DNA from 2 places in the Rhodococcus sp. Eu-32 genome. Region 2 is predicted to be linked to the other one. Evidence: riboswitches for the same ligand, from Rfam matches in the RefSeq annotation. Region 2 holds a riboswitch; the other holds the start of a gene.
The links. Region 2 has a riboswitch for S-adenosylmethionine ahead of DK926_RS25955 (bifunctional o-acetylhomoserine/o-acetylserine sulfhydrylase). Riboswitches for the same ligand answer to the same signal wherever they lie in the genome.
Positions count from the first base shown of each region.

Region 1: it holds a riboswitch for S-adenosylmethionine, as region 2 does, so the genes downstream of both, DK926_RS20540 (aminotransferase class V-fold PLP-dependent enzyme) here and DK926_RS25955 (bifunctional o-acetylhomoserine/o-acetylserine sulfhydrylase) in region 2, are expected to answer to the same signal.

Region 1 is NZ_QGNK01000019.1:24,815-32,066, reverse strand. Features, by position in the region: gene fepB (Fe2+-enterobactin ABC transporter substrate-binding protein) at 1-232, opposite strand, end outside; gene fes (enterochelin esterase) at 271-1,566, shown strand; gene DK926_RS27105 (DUF6480 family protein) at 1,480-1,701, opposite strand; gene alc (allantoicase) at 1,766-2,725, shown strand; gene DK926_RS20550 (YbaK/EbsC family protein) at 2,852-3,325, shown strand; gene DK926_RS20545 (hypothetical protein) at 3,406-3,915, opposite strand; gene DK926_RS20540 (aminotransferase class V-fold PLP-dependent enzyme) at 4,048-5,391, opposite strand; SAM riboswitch class IV at 5,440-5,555, opposite strand; gene DK926_RS20535 (Pls/PosA family non-ribosomal peptide synthetase) at 5,745-7,252, shown strand, end outside.
Region 2 is NZ_QGNK01000038.1:7,092-14,343, reverse strand. Features, by position in the region: gene DK926_RS25970 (bifunctional methylenetetrahydrofolate dehydrogenase/methenyltetrahydrofolate cyclohydrolase) at 1-719, shown strand, start outside; gene DK926_RS25965 (DUF3017 domain-containing protein) at 724-999, shown strand; gene DK926_RS25960 (homoserine O-acetyltransferase) at 1,011-2,165, opposite strand; gene DK926_RS25955 (bifunctional o-acetylhomoserine/o-acetylserine sulfhydrylase) at 2,162-3,499, opposite strand; SAM riboswitch class IV at 3,689-3,811, opposite strand; gene DK926_RS25950 (MFS transporter) at 4,035-5,318, shown strand; gene DK926_RS25945 (ABC transporter substrate-binding protein) at 5,333-6,370, opposite strand; gene DK926_RS25940 (response regulator transcription factor) at 6,501-7,169, shown strand; gene DK926_RS25935 (HAMP domain-containing sensor histidine kinase) at 7,166-7,252, shown strand, end outside.

The DNA.
Region 1 (7,252 bases), on a different contig from region 2:
GGAGACCTCCGGTCAACGTGACCGACGTCGACACGATCCGCTCCGGTGCGGCCGGGATCTCCACGGGGCCCTGTTCCGTGTCGACCGTCCGTGGCCAGTCCGCGTCACCGCTCGTGGACGACGGCGCGTCCGCCGCGTCGGGTCCCTCCGAGGAACTACAACCGGCGAGACCTACGGCCGCGACCGCCAGTACCGCCGCGGTACGCACCAGACCGCTTCTTCTTCCGAACACGTCAGAACACCCTTTCGACCAGAGGTTAGGCTTGCCTCATGCTAGAGGACGTGGAGTCGCAGTTGCGCACCGAGTTGATCGCTGCCGGGTCGGAAGACGTGTTCTGGACGGGCGTATCGAGAGCGGGACTTCCACGCATCGAACCCTCGGGCGACAGCCGGGTCCGGGTGACTTTCTTGTGGAGAGATGCAGCGAAGAATCCCTTCAGGGTCTACTTCGACGCGAGTTCGCTCACCGACCACCACGCCGAAGACCTGACCGTCATGACACAGGTGGACGACAGCGGAATCTGGTTCTGGAGCACCGAGATCACCCGCACGTGGCGCGGGACCTACTGCTTCATGCCCGTCGCGGAGGACGTCGTTCGTACGTTGGATCCGCCGGGTGTCGCCGCCACACGCGAGGGTGTCCGCACTCGCTTCCTCGGCTTACTCGAGCATGCCGTCCCCGACGAGAACAACATCCGACGCTTCGGTCGTGAATCGATCGCGGAGATGCCCGACGCGCCCGTTCAACGATGGTGGGACGACGACACCACTCTCGATTCGGCACCTCGAAAACTACGGTGGCACAGCGGTTCTCTCGGGAATTCACGCGACGTCTGGATTCACGAGACCGTCGGCCACGGGGTTTCCTCCGAGCGGCCGCTGGTCATCGTGCTCGACGGCAGACGATGGATCGACGAGGCACCGCTGGCTCCGGTGCTCGACGCCGCAGTGCGCGACGACGCACTTCCACCGTCGGTGATCCTGTTCGTCGATTCCGGCGACGGGGACATGCGCAGTCGTGAATTGCCTTGTCACCGCCCGTTCTGGGAGGCCGTCGTCGACGAACTGATCCCACTCGCGGCGCACGAGGCGTCGTTCACGAGCGATCCGCGTCGAACCGTCGTCTCCGGGCAGAGTTTCGGCGGCCTCGCATCGCTGTTCGCTGCCCTGGAGTTCCCACACCGATTCGGCCTTGTCGCAAGCCAATCCGGGTCGTTCTGGTGGCCGATCATGTCGCACCGAGGCGTGCGCGGGCCCCTCGGCGGACGCGTCGCCGAGATGCTCACCGCATCGTCGGACGCACTGCCGATACGGGTCGTCATGGACGTCGGAGTTCACGAGGGCGACATGCAGGCACACAACCACCGCGTCGCGACATTGCTGCGCGCGCGTGGCGTCACCGTCGACTACCACGAATTCGACGGTGGGCACGAAACTCTGTGTTGGAGGGGAGGATTGACGTCGGCGCTGATCACATTGCTAGAACAGACCGGCGATTCGGCCGACGAAGAATGCGACGACGAGGATCACGAGGAGCGCGACGATTCCGAGGAAGACGACCGGTAGGGCCAATCCACGTTGAGGAGGTTCGTGATTGGGTCCCCCGACGCCGGTCTCGACGGGAGGAGTGTCCCCTGGAGCGACGCCACCACCGGGTTCGAGGCCAGCAGTGTCGTCGGGTTCGGGGTTCTGAGCAGTCATGTCTCGCGAGTACCCGATGCGCTTCGACTCAACCCGCCGGGAGTCTTCCCTTATTCTCACGAGTATGACGGCCACGTTCCCCCTTCCCCTGCCCGACCTCGCCGTTCGCACGCTGGGCGGTGCCGTCGTCTGGGCGAACGACGAGACGTTCGCGGAGAAGGAGAATCTGATCACCCCGGGCAAGGCCGATTTCTCCAAGGCCACATTCGGACACAAGGGACAGATATACGACGGCTGGGAGACGCGTCGGCGTCGGGAAGCGGGGTACGACGAGGCCATCGTGCGTCTCGGCGCACCGGGCGTCGTCGATGCAGTCGTCGTCGACACCGCGTGGTTCACCGGTAACTACCCGCCCGAGATCTCCGTCGAGGCCGCGACGGTCGAGGGCTTCCCGTCGGGCCAGGAACTGTACGACGACGCCGAGTGGGAGACCATCGTTCCGCGGAGCCCCGTGAACGGCGACACCGAGAACCGGTTCGAGGTGGAGTCCTCCGACCGCTGGACGCACGTGAAGCTGTCGATCTACCCCGACGGTGGCGTCGCACGGCTGCGCGTTCTGGGCCGTGGACGTCCCGACCCGCGTTTTCTCGCTGCGGGCCCGTTCGACCTGGCGGCGCTCGAGAACGGCGGCTACGTGTCGGCGTGCTCCAACATGTTCTACAGCTCGCCGAACAACCTGCTGTTCCCCGGCCCGCCGCGATCGATGGGCGAGGGTTGGGAGACGTCCCGCCGGCGAAACGACGCGAACGACTGGGTTCAGGTCATGCTCGCAGGTACCGGTACCGTCCGGTTGGCCGAACTCGACACATCCTGCTTCCTCGGCAATGCCCCCGGCGCGGCGTCGCTGAAAGGCCGTCTCGGCGACGGGGAATGGATCGAGCTGCTCCCCCGGACTCGTCTGCAGCCGGACACCCGTCACCGGTTCGTCCTGGACGCCGCCGAGCCCGTCTCCGAGGTACGGATGGACATCTACCCCGACGGCGGCATGGCACGCCTGCGGCTGTTCGGGGATCTGCTCGAGTGATGGCTCATTCCGCAGGCTCCACTCCCGCCTCGAATGATGGCTCATTCCGCAGGCTCCACTCCCGCCTCGGTTGACGGGTCGCCCTTTGCGCCTGCGGAGTTGCTCGACTGGCAATACTCTTGGAGGATGCCCCGGCTTCTCCACCCGAACGCGGCGCATGTCGCCGACATCCTGATCTCGCGCGGGCACCACGGGGTGGTCGTCACCTCGCCCGAACCCACATCGACCGCAGAAGCCGCTGCGGAATCGCTCGGCGTGAGCGTCGGCGCGATCGTGAAATCGCTGGTGTTCCTCCTCGACGACGACCCGGTGCTGCTGCTGGTGTCCGGAGCCCACCAGGTGAACTCGAACGCCACCGGCGAACGGTTGGGCGGCACGCTGCAGCGCGCACCGCTCGATCTGGTCAAATTGGCGACGGATCAGCCGATCGGCGGCATCGCACCCGTCGGGCACCCCACCAACCTGGCTACCTACGTCGACGAGTCGCTGTCCCAGTACCCCGAATTGTGGGCTGCGGCAGGGCATCCGAACACGATCTTCAGGACGACGTTCAAGGAGCTGCTACGCATCACGGCAGGCCTCGCCGTGGATGTGACCTGACTGCGCAACTCGATGCACACAATCGGCCCGAATCGGCGATTTCCCGTCGATTCGGGTCGATCGTGTGCAGTCAGTCGCGCTCAGGACGCGAGTTCACGCGCCGACGGCATGGCACCCGTCGCGGCGAGCAGTCCGTCGACCTGGAACGCGACGCCACGGTCCTCCAACCACGGGACGACGCCCGCTGCGACGTCGGCCAGGTTGCGCGCCTCGGGTCCGACTGCGACGAGGGTGACACCGTCGGCCACCTCGGCGGCCTTCACGTCGGCGACGAGCCCCGCCAGACCGGCAGCGGTTCCGACGTACCGGATCGAACCGGGAACGGCGGGCACGTCCAACGCCGCGAACTCACGACGCGCAGTCCTGGCGTCGTCGGCGATGTGGAACTCGATGTCGAGGAAGACTGCGACGCTGTCGGCATCCTTGCCTGCGGCCACTGCATCGGAGCGCAGTGCCGTGCGAGCCTGTTGGCCCTCACGAAGGTCTGCGGCGACGATGCGGGCGACCGCCTCGGTCGGAACGGCGTCGGTGATTTCGGTCCAGGTGCCCGCATGATCGACGGCGACGCGTACGGGTGAAGTGTTCGACATGAGATGTCCTGTCGTGGAAGCAGGGGAAGGTTGCCTAGGTCCTACCCGAACGCCTACAAGACCCGGAGGCCGTGCGGCACAGATCCACGTACCTGTCGCGCCAGAATCGGCCCTGCGACACGACATTTGCTGTCATGACCCGATGCTAACCTCTCCGTTCGCGCACGGGGATCCCACGCCTGCGCCGCCGTCGGCAATCGCCGGGAACGGGCGCGGATCGGGCACCGGGTTCCACCATCCGTTGTCCTCCTCGTAGACCCACGAGGGGCCGGACGAGGCCAGCTGCGCGACGGCGTCGACGAGACGGTCGACGTCGGCATCGGAACTACCGAGCCCCAGGCTGGCCCGCACGGCGCCGCCTGCGTAACCGAGCCGTTGCAGCAACGGGTGGGCACAGAACTTGCCGTCGCGCACGCCGATTCCGTGTTCGGCGGACAGGTATGCGGCGATCTCGCCCGGGCCGTACCCGTCGAGTGCAAATGTGACGATGCCCACACTGTCCGGAGCGTCGTTCCACACCGACAAGAGCTGGATTCCGTCGATTCCGGCCAACCCGTCGCGTAGCCGCGTGCACAGACGACGCTCGTGGTCGACGGCACCTGCCGCCTCGTACGCCGTGATCGCCTCGCACGCGGCTGCGAGCGCGACGACGCCGAGCACGTTCGGGGTCCCGGCCTCGTGACGCGCGGGCGACGGAGCCCAGTCCGTCGACGTCGTGGTCACGTGTCGCACCGCACCACCACCGGCAAGGTAGGGCTCACCGGCGTCGAGCCAGTCACGCCTGCCGACGAGGACACCCGCACCGTGCGGCGCGTACAGCTTGTGGCCCGAGAAAGCGAGGTAGTCGACGCCCAGGTCGGCAAGATTCACGCGGCGATGCGGCACCAACTGGGCACCGTCGACGAGAATTCGAGCACCGTGCCGATGCGCGAGCGTCGCGAGTTCGCGGATGGGCAGCACCTCGCCCGTGACGTTCGACGCTCCCGTGACGGCAAGCAGCGCAGCAGGTTTCGTCCGCAGTTCCGCGTCGATGCGCGCAACCGTCTCGGCAACCGAGTCCGCTGCGACGACGACGCGACGCCCGTTCCACGGCAACAGGTTCGCGTGGTGCTCGATGTCGAGCACGACGGTGTCTCCCGGGACACAGCCGGCGAGAAGGTTCAGCGAGTCGGTGGTGTTCCGCGTGAAGATCACGACGGAATCCTGTTGCGCTCCAACGAAGTCGGAGACGGTCACCCGGGCCTTCTCGTATGCGGCCGTCGAGACCCGCGATGCATATCCGGCACCCCGGTGCACGCTGGAGTAGAACGGCAGCAGCTCCTCGATTCGCGCGGACACCTCGGCGAGCGCAGGTGCACTGGCCGCGTAGTCGAAGTTCGCGTAGCTGCAGGTGGTTCCGTCGACGAGCGGGACCTGCACGTTCGCGCCGCTGACCGCAGCGAACGGTGCACAGGTCTTCTCGAGAACAGCAGTCATGACAATTATCCCCTTGTCGTTCGGGGACCCACGCCGATACGGCGTTCGAGTCCGCGCTTGCCGCACCGGTTCTCCGGCGTCGGCCAGGTCGTCACCCGGAGCACCCCACCGCGGAGGAGGGTTGCCGACCAGCGAGCCGGGGCTTTGCGCTGGTACTCATGACCTGAACAGAGAATGGCAAACGACTCTCGTCATTGTCAACCCGGCAGGTAGGAAACCCGCGGGGCGAAGCCGCACCACGCGAGTAAACTTCGCCCGGTGTCTCGACCATGCAGCCGTTCACCTTCTGGCAAACCCAACATGAGATAACGACCCACAAATCACGTTGACGATTCGAGAAGAGGAACACCCGGTTGTCTGTGGAATCACGATCGGAACCGACGAAGACGCAGGCGTCTGCAGCCATACCTGCCGAATTTCTGCGCGGAGATCGCGCTCCTCGTGAGCGCACCCTCATCGACGTCCTGCGGTCGACGGCGTCACAGCATCCCAACGCCATGGCGATCGACGACGGAAGCACGTCGATCACCTACCGCGAGCTGCTCGAGGACATCGACGAGGGCGCGCAATGGCTGGCCAGGGCGGGAGTTCGGCGCGGCGACCGCGTCGGCGTCCGGATGCCATCGGGCTCGTTCTCGTTGTACGTCGCGATTCTGTCGATCCTGAACGCCGGTGCTGCGTACGTGCCCGTCGACGCCGACGACCCCGACGAGCGCGCCGAGCTTGTCTTCGGTGAGGCCAAGGTGACCGCGGTCGTGACGGCGGGCGGCATCGCTGCAGGTACGGCCGACAAGCAGGACATTCCCCTGCCCGACACCCTGACCATCCCGAGCCCCGACGACGACGCCTGGGTCATCTTCACGTCGGGTTCGACGGGTACGCCGAAGGGCGTCGCCGTCAGCCATCGCAACGCCGCGGCATTCGTCGACGCCGAAGCGCGGATGTTCATGCAGGACGATCCCCTCGGTCCGGGCGACCGCGTGCTGGCAGGTCTGTCGGTGGCGTTCGACGCGTCCTGCGAGGAGATGTGGCTCGCGTGGCGTCACGGCGCGTGTCTCGTTCCCGCACCTCGCTCGCTCGTCCGCAGTGGATTCGATCTCGGACCGTGGCTCGTTTCCCGTGACATCTCGGTCGTCTCGACCGTCCCGACGCTCGCAGCTCTGTGGCCCGCTGTGGCGCTCGAAGCCGTCCGCCTGTTGATTTTCGGCGGCGAGGCGTGCCCGCCGGAGCTGGCCGAACGCCTCGCCGTCGACGGTCGCGAGGTGTGGAACACGTACGGGCCCACCGAGGCCACCGTCGTCGCGTGTGCGTCGATCATGGACGGCAAGGGTCCGGTCCGTATCGGCCTGCCACTCGACGGCTGGGATCTCGCCGTCGTCGACGCGTCCGGCCAGCCGGTTGCCGTCGGCGAGGTCGGTGAGCTCGTCATCGGCGGCGTCGGCCTCGCGCGCTACCTCGACCCGGCGAAGGACGCCGAGAAATACGCCCCGATGCCGACGCTCGGGTGGGAGCGCGCCTATCGCAGTGGCGACCTCGTCAAGCTCGAAGTCGAGGGTCTGTTGTTCCAGGGCCGCGCCGACGACCAGATCAAGCTCGGCGGTCGACGCATCGAGCTCGGCGAGATCGACAACGCGCTGCAGGCTCTCCCCGGCGTCGCCGGTGCTGCGGCCGCGGTCCGCAAGACGGGTGCAGGCAACTCGGTGCTGGTCGGCTATCTCGCCAGCACCGACAAGAATTTCGACCTCGATGCGGCGCGGACGCTGCTGTCCGAGCAGCTCCCGGCTGCGCTCGTTCCGCGGCTCGCGCTCGTCGAGGAGATGCCGACGCGGACGTCGGGCAAGGTCGATCGCAACGCACTGCC
Region 2 (7,252 bases):
TGCGCGGCAAGCACAGCGACTGCGCGAAGGTCGGCATCACGTCGATCCGCCGCGACCTTCCGGCCGACATCTCGCAGGCAGATCTCGAAGCCGTCATCGACGAGCTGAACGCGAACCCCGAGTGCACCGGCTACATCGTGCAGTTGCCGCTGCCGAAGCACCTCGACGAGAACGCAGCGCTCGAGCGCATCGATCCGTCGAAGGACGCCGACGGCCTGCACCCCATCAACCTGGGACGCCTCGTGCTGGGCAAGGAAGCGGCGCTTCCGTGCACCCCGCGCGGCATCGTGCACCTGCTGCGTCGCTGCGACGTCGAGCTGAACGGCGCGCACGCCGTCGTGATCGGTCGCGGTGTCACGGTCGGTCGCCCGATCGGCCTGCTGCTGACTCGCAAATCCGAGAATTCGACGGTGACTCTGTGCCACACCGGGACCAAGGATCTGGCCGCCGAGGTTCGTCGTGCCGACATCGTCATCGCAGCCGCGGGTGTCCCGGGGATCGTCACCGCCGACATGGTCAAGCCCGGTGCAGCCGTTCTCGACGTCGGCGTCACACGCACGGACGAGGGACTGCGCGGCGACGTCGCCGCCGATGTCGCCGAGGTGGCGGGCTTCCTGTCTCCCAACCCGGGTGGCGTCGGACCGCTGACGCGTGCGTTCCTGCTGGCCAATGTCGTCGAACGGGCCGAGCAGATGCACGCGACGACCGCGGCGGTCTGATCCGATGGGCGAGCGGATCCGCAAGAACCTTCCGTTGCTGGTGGTGCTGCTCGTCATCCTCGCCGCGCTGGCGCTGGTCCTCGCGGACCGGTGGCGGCGCGGCGCGTTCGTCCTCGGTGTGGCGACCATCCTGGCGGCGGGCTTCCGCCTGTGTCTACCGGAGAACCGCGTCGGCTTGCTTCAGGTGCGCAGCCGCGGATTCGACGTCGCCGCACTGGCGTTGGTGGGCGGAGCCATCGTGTTTCTCTCCGCCTCCATCGATCCTCTGGGCACCGACTGACCGCCCGCCGCTCAGTTGTCGGCGCTGCGGTTCTGTCGTGCCTGGTCCATCGTCTCGCCGAGCAGTTTCGCCACGGCTCCTGCCTCCGTGAGGAAGCCGTCGTGGCCGTCGCGTGACTGGATTACTTCGAGGCCGCTGCAGTTCGGCAGTCCCCGTGCGATCTCCTTCTGCTGGCGCAGCGGGTAGAGCCGGTCGGAGTCGACACCGCCGACGATCGTCGGCACGGTCGCGCGAGCCAGCGCGGCTTCGACTCCGCCGCGGCCACGGCCGATGTCGTGGCGGTTCATCGCCTCGCTGAGCAGCACGTAGGTTCCCGCGTCGAAACGGCCGACCAGCTTCGTGGCCTGGTGCTGGAGGTAACTTTCGATCGCGTAGCGACCGCCGTTCCACGGATCCTCTTCCGCCTGAGGCGAATTCGAGAAGCGTAGATCGAGCTCGCTCTCCGTGCGGTACGTCAGGTGGGCGATCCGGCGTGCGATGCCGAGGCCGGTGAGCGGAGCCTTGCCGGTGCCGTAGTAGTCACCACCCTGCCAGTCGGGATCGGACATGATGGCCGCGATCTGTGTGGTCTGGGTGCCGATCTGATCTGCCGTCGCGCGAGCGCCGACGGCCAGAACCAGCGCGGCGGCAACACGTTCGGGGTATTCGACGATCCATTCGAGCGTGCGCATCCCGCCCATCGAGCCGCCGACGACGGCAGCGAAACGCTCGATGCCCAGGGCATCCGCGAGTGCAGCTTCGGCGGCGACCTGATCGCGGATGGAGATCTCCGGGAATCGGCTGCCGTAGGGCTTGCCGTCCGGTGCGATCGACGACGGACCCGTCGTGCCGCCGCACCCACCGAGAACATTGGTGGCGACGACGCACCACTCGTCGGTGTCGACGGGTGCGCCGGGGCCGATCATTCCGTCCCACCACCCCGCCAGCGCGTGGGCGTCGTCGGGAGGGCCGGACACGTGCGAATCACCGGTCAGCGCGTGCTCGACGAGCACCACGTTGTCGCGAGCGGGCGAGATGGTGCCCCACCGCTGCAGCCCGATCGTCACACCGCGCAGCGTCGCGCCGCTTTCGAGTTCGAGGTCACCTATGTCGACATGGCCGAGCCGCCCGTCGGCCGCAGGAAATCCTGCGGCCGACAGGGCGTCGTGCACGGAGCTGATGGTCAAGACGCCGCCGCTGCGAAACCGCGTTCGAGATCGGCGAGAATGTCGTCGATTCCCTCGATGCCCACTGCGAGCCTGACCAGGCCGGGAGTGACGCCGGAGGCGAGCTGCTCCTCCGGAGTCAACTGCGAATGAGTGGTCGACGCGGGATGGATGACTAGTGAACGCACGTCCCCGATGTTAGCGACATGGCTGTGGAGGCTCAGCGCGTCGACGAACTTCTTGCCCGCGTCCACGCCGCCGGTCAGTTCGAACGACACGATCGCGCCCTGTCCCTTGGGTGCCAGCTTCTGTCCTCGCTCGTACCACGGTGAGGACGGAAGACCCGCATAGCCGACGCTGGAGACGTCCTCGCGTGCTTCGAGGAACGCGGCGACCTTCTGCGCGTTCTCGACGTGGCGCTCGATACGCAGGCTGAGCGTTTCGAGTCCCTGGCTGATGAGGAAGGCGTTGAACGGGGACACGGCCGCGCCGATGTCGCGGAGCAGCTGCACACGAGCCTTGAGCGCGTAGGCAGGCGCACCGAGTTCGGCGAACACGACGCCGTGGTAGCTCGGATCGGGCGTCGTGAAATTCGGGTGACGGCCCTGCGTCCAGTCGAACGTGCCGCCGTCGACGATGACGCCTGCGATCGCGGTTCCGTGGCCTCCCAGGTACTTCGTCGCCGAGTGCACGACGATGTCGGCGCCCAACGTCAACGGCTGGATGAGGTACGGGGTGGCGACCGTGTTGTCGACGATCAGCGGAATCCCGCTGGCGTGTGCAACCTCGGCGACACCGGGAATGTCGAAGATGTCGTTCTTCGGGTTCGAGATGGTCTCGCCGTAGAAGGCCTTGGTGTTCGGCTTGATCGCGGCCTTCCACTGTTCGAGGTCGTCGGGGTTCTCGACGAAGGAGACCTCGATGCCGAGCTTGGGCAGTGTGTAGTGGAAGAGGTTGTACGTGCCGCCGTACAGTCGCGGACTGGAGACGATGTGGTCGCCTGCCTCGGCGAGGTTGAGAATGGCGAGCGTTTCGGCGGCCTGTCCCGACGACAGCAGCAGTGCGGCGACGCCACCTTCGAGCGCGGCGATGCGCTGCTCGACGGCGTCCTGCGTCGGATTCATGATGCGGGTGTAGATGTTGCCGGGTTCGGCGAGTCCGAACAGTGCGGCGGCGTGGTCGGTGTTCTCGAACGTGTACGACGTGGTCTGGTAGATCGGCAGAGCACGCGCACGGGTGACTCCGTCGGCGCTCTGGCCGACGTGAATCTGCTTGGTCTCGAAACTCCAGGACGCGGTCGGATCCTCGATCGGGGCGCCTGCGGCGTCGACTACGTCGGGGTTGTTCTCGGTCATGTCGTGAATACTCCGTCTTCGAAGGATGTGCAGAATTCGAAACGGCACTCGCATGCGAGGGCCGGGCGGGGCCTATCGAGACAACAACACATGCAAACCTCCTCGGGGGCCTTCGCGGTCCAGTCGTGCCCGTCTGGCCAGTCGTGCCCGGTCAGTGGGCCCGCCGAGTCGGCCTGAGACCGTCCTGCGGACCCGCGCTTGTTCTTCGGTTGCGTTCTGCAACCGAGTAACCAGGTCTTCACCCGGAGCACCCCACCGCGGTTGGAGGGTTGCCGGCCAGCAAGCCGGGGCTCGATGCTGGCGCTCATGACCTGCTGGAATCCTAGCGGTGCGCCCGGGCGGGAGGAATAGCGACGTCGGAACTCCGAAATCGTGCACTGTGACCTGCGGATAAGTGTCTCGTGAGCACAATCACCGCCGATCAGGAAGAAAATCCGTTGCGTGCGGGACGACAATGGATCGCAGGGACGTTCCCTCCAGGGTCCGTCCCTTCTTCATGCTTCCGTTCCCCCTCTCGAGACAAGGTCGTTCTGCTGTGTCTGTCACCGATTCCGCCCTCGCCAAGAATGTCGGCGCCGTGCGTTCGAAGGTGTCTCACGGCCTGAGTACCGAGAAGCGGCCGCACTCCACGAGTAGACGGCTCGCGATGGTGGCGTTGTCGATCGGCGGTTTCGGCATCGGAACCACCGAGTTCGCATCGATGGGTCTGCTGCCGGACGTCGCGTCGTCGATGGGAATTTCCGAGCCGTCCGCCGGCCACATGATCTCTGCGTACGCGTTGGGTGTCGTCGTCGGAGCTCCTGCGATCGCCACGCTGGCCGCACGTGTTCCGCGAAGGCTTCTGCTCATCCTGCTGATGGCCGCGTTCACGCTCGGCAACCTCGGCACGGTGTTCGCGCCGAGCTTCCACGAGTTGGTCGCATCGCGGTTCGTCGCCGGACTCCCGCACGGCGCGTACTTCGGTATCGCCGCGCTCGTGGCCGCGCATCTCGCGGAGCCCGGCAAGCGCGCGAAAGCCGTAGCCATGGTCATGATGGGACTGTCCATCGCGAACGTCGTCGGCGTGCCCGCGGCGACGTGGCTCGGCCAGAGCCTCGGATGGCGCAGTGCTTTCGCCGTCGTCGCCGTCATCGGTGCGCTCACGGTCACGGCGCTGATCATGTGGATGCCGCGTCTGGACGGAATGCCGACGACGAACCCGATCACCGAGTTGGGTGCACTCCGGCGCGTCCAGGTCTGGATGACACTGCTCGTCGGCATGGTCGGATTCGGTGGAATGTTCGCGGTGTACACGTACATCGCGTCGACGCTCACCGACGTCTCGGGCCTGGCCAAGGGGCTCGTCCCGGTAGCACTGATGATCTACGGACTCGGCATGATCGCCGGAAACTACTTCGGCGGTTGGATCGCGGACAAGCTGCAACTGCGCGGTACGTTCGTCTCGATTTCTGCCATGGCCGTGTTCCTCGCGCTGTTCGTGATCGCCTCGCACAACTCGGTCACCGCGCTCGTTCTGTTGTTCCTCATCGGTGCGTCGGGTTCCTCGGTCATCCCGGGTCTGCAGACTCGGCTGATGGATGTCGCCGACGATGCTCAGACGTTGGCGGCGTCGCTGAACCACGCTGCGTTCAATCTCGCGAACGCCATCGGTGCCGCGCTCGGCGGCGCGGTCATCGCGGCCGGGTTCGGGTACACCGCGCCCGCCGCTGCGGGTGCGATCCTCGCGGTGGCCGGACTCGGCGTCCTCGCCACCGCGATGTGGATGCAGCGCCGTGACGACGCCAAGGCTGTGCGCGCGGATGGTTCCGCAGCTGCTTAGCGTCGCCCGCGGGGCTAACTGCTGGTCGTGGCCGCGCCGTCCCCGGCAAGCGTGCTCGCGAATGCGGGCGTCAACTTGTCGACCACGTACGGCAAGCTCAGCAACGACGTGAAGTAGATCGCCCCCGCTGTGATGCCGTCGGTGAAGACCAACTTGTCCTCCTCGACGGCATCGAGGTTTCGGTACACGGGCTCCTGCTCCAGCGCGGTGCGATCCTCCGGCTTCTCGGTTCCCCACAGCAGCACGTCCGCGGTGTCGAGCACCGACAGGTTCTCCAGCGGGATGGCGGCCTGACCGCCGCCTTCCGGTGGTGCGTATCGATCGATCTCCGACGGGACGACGAACCCGAGGTCCGTCAGGAAGTCCGTGCTGAGTCCGTTCTGGTACGCGATGGCTGCGCCGTCGTAGAACGCGTTCTGCAGGAAGATCGCCTTGGTTCCCACGAACTCGGGGTGCTCGGCCCTGGCGGCCTCGAACTTCTGCTCGACGGCGTCGATCTGCTGGTCGACCTCGTTCGCCTTGCCCAGCGCCTTGCCGATGTTGCGAGCCTGAACGTCCCACGGTTCGAAGTACTGCGTGTACTGGCCCGAGTGCGCGATCGTCGGTGCGATCTCGGACAGTTTGTCGTAGCTGTCGCGGTCGAGTCCGGCGTTGGTTGCGATGATCAGGTCCGGGTCCAGGGCGACGATGCGTTCGTACTGGAAGCCGTCGTCGGCACTGAGGACCTCGGGCGTCGCGTCGCCCAGTGCTTCCTGCGCCCACGGCCACGTCGCATAGGGCTGTTCGCCGTACCACTCGGTGACGGCGACTGGTGTCACGCCGAGGGCGAGCACCGTGTCCTGCTCGGTGTACCCGGCGACGACGACGCGCGTCGGCTCGGCGGCGACCGTCGTGTCACCGAACGCGTGCTCGACGGTGACCGGGAAGGCGCCGTTGCCGGCGGCCGTCGCGTCGGCTTCACCGTCGTCGGACGGGGTCGAGCACGCGGACAGCACCAGCGCAGCCGCGAAGGCAACGGTGGCGATCTGGAACGAACGGGGGAATTCGACCATCGAGGTCCCTTTCGGAGGATGAATGACGGCTAAGGGTAGCCGACCCTAACGAATCGCGTGGTGTCGATCTTCACGGAACCTCCACATTTCCTGCCGAACTCCTCCATGACGGCCCTCTAGTGTCGTGAACATGAACCGCACCGTGCTCGTCGTCGACGACGAACCGACGATCTCCGACGCGCTCGCGGCACGCCTGCGCGGCGAGGGCTTCGACGTCGTGACGGCCGCGGACGGGCCGTCGGCCGTGCAGGTATGTGCGCGCGTCGATCCCGACGTGGTGGTTCTCGACGTCATGCTTCCGGGGTTCGACGGGCTCGAGGTGTGCAGGCGTATTCAGGCCGACCGTCCCGTACCGGTGCTGATGCTCACCGCGAAGTCCGACGAGACCGACATGCTCGTCGGGCTCGGTGTCGGCGCCGACGACTACCTGTCCAAACCGTTCAGCATGCGAGAACTCGTCGCTCGGGTTCACGCACTCGTGCGTCGCGCGAACCGAAACGCGTCGGCGACGGCTCTGTCGTTCGGCCCCATTCGAATCGACCACCAGGCTCGGCGCGTGTGCCATGGGAGCGACGAAATACATTTGACGCGTACCGAATTCGACATTCTTGCGTTTCTGTCCCATCGTCCGGGTGCGGCCGTGACCCGCGAGACGTTGCTCGCCGAACTGTGGGGTTGGGGAGATTCCGCCAGCAGCCGAACCGTCGACAGTCACGTCAAAGCGTTGCGTCGCAAGATCGGTGGCGACATGATCCGAACCGTCCACGGCGTCGGGTATGCGTTGGACGTGCCGCGATGACGCGCACTATTCCGCGGCCGCTCGACGCACTGACCTCGTTCAAACTCAAGGTCTCGCTGATCGTCGGCGTCGTGTTGGTCGTC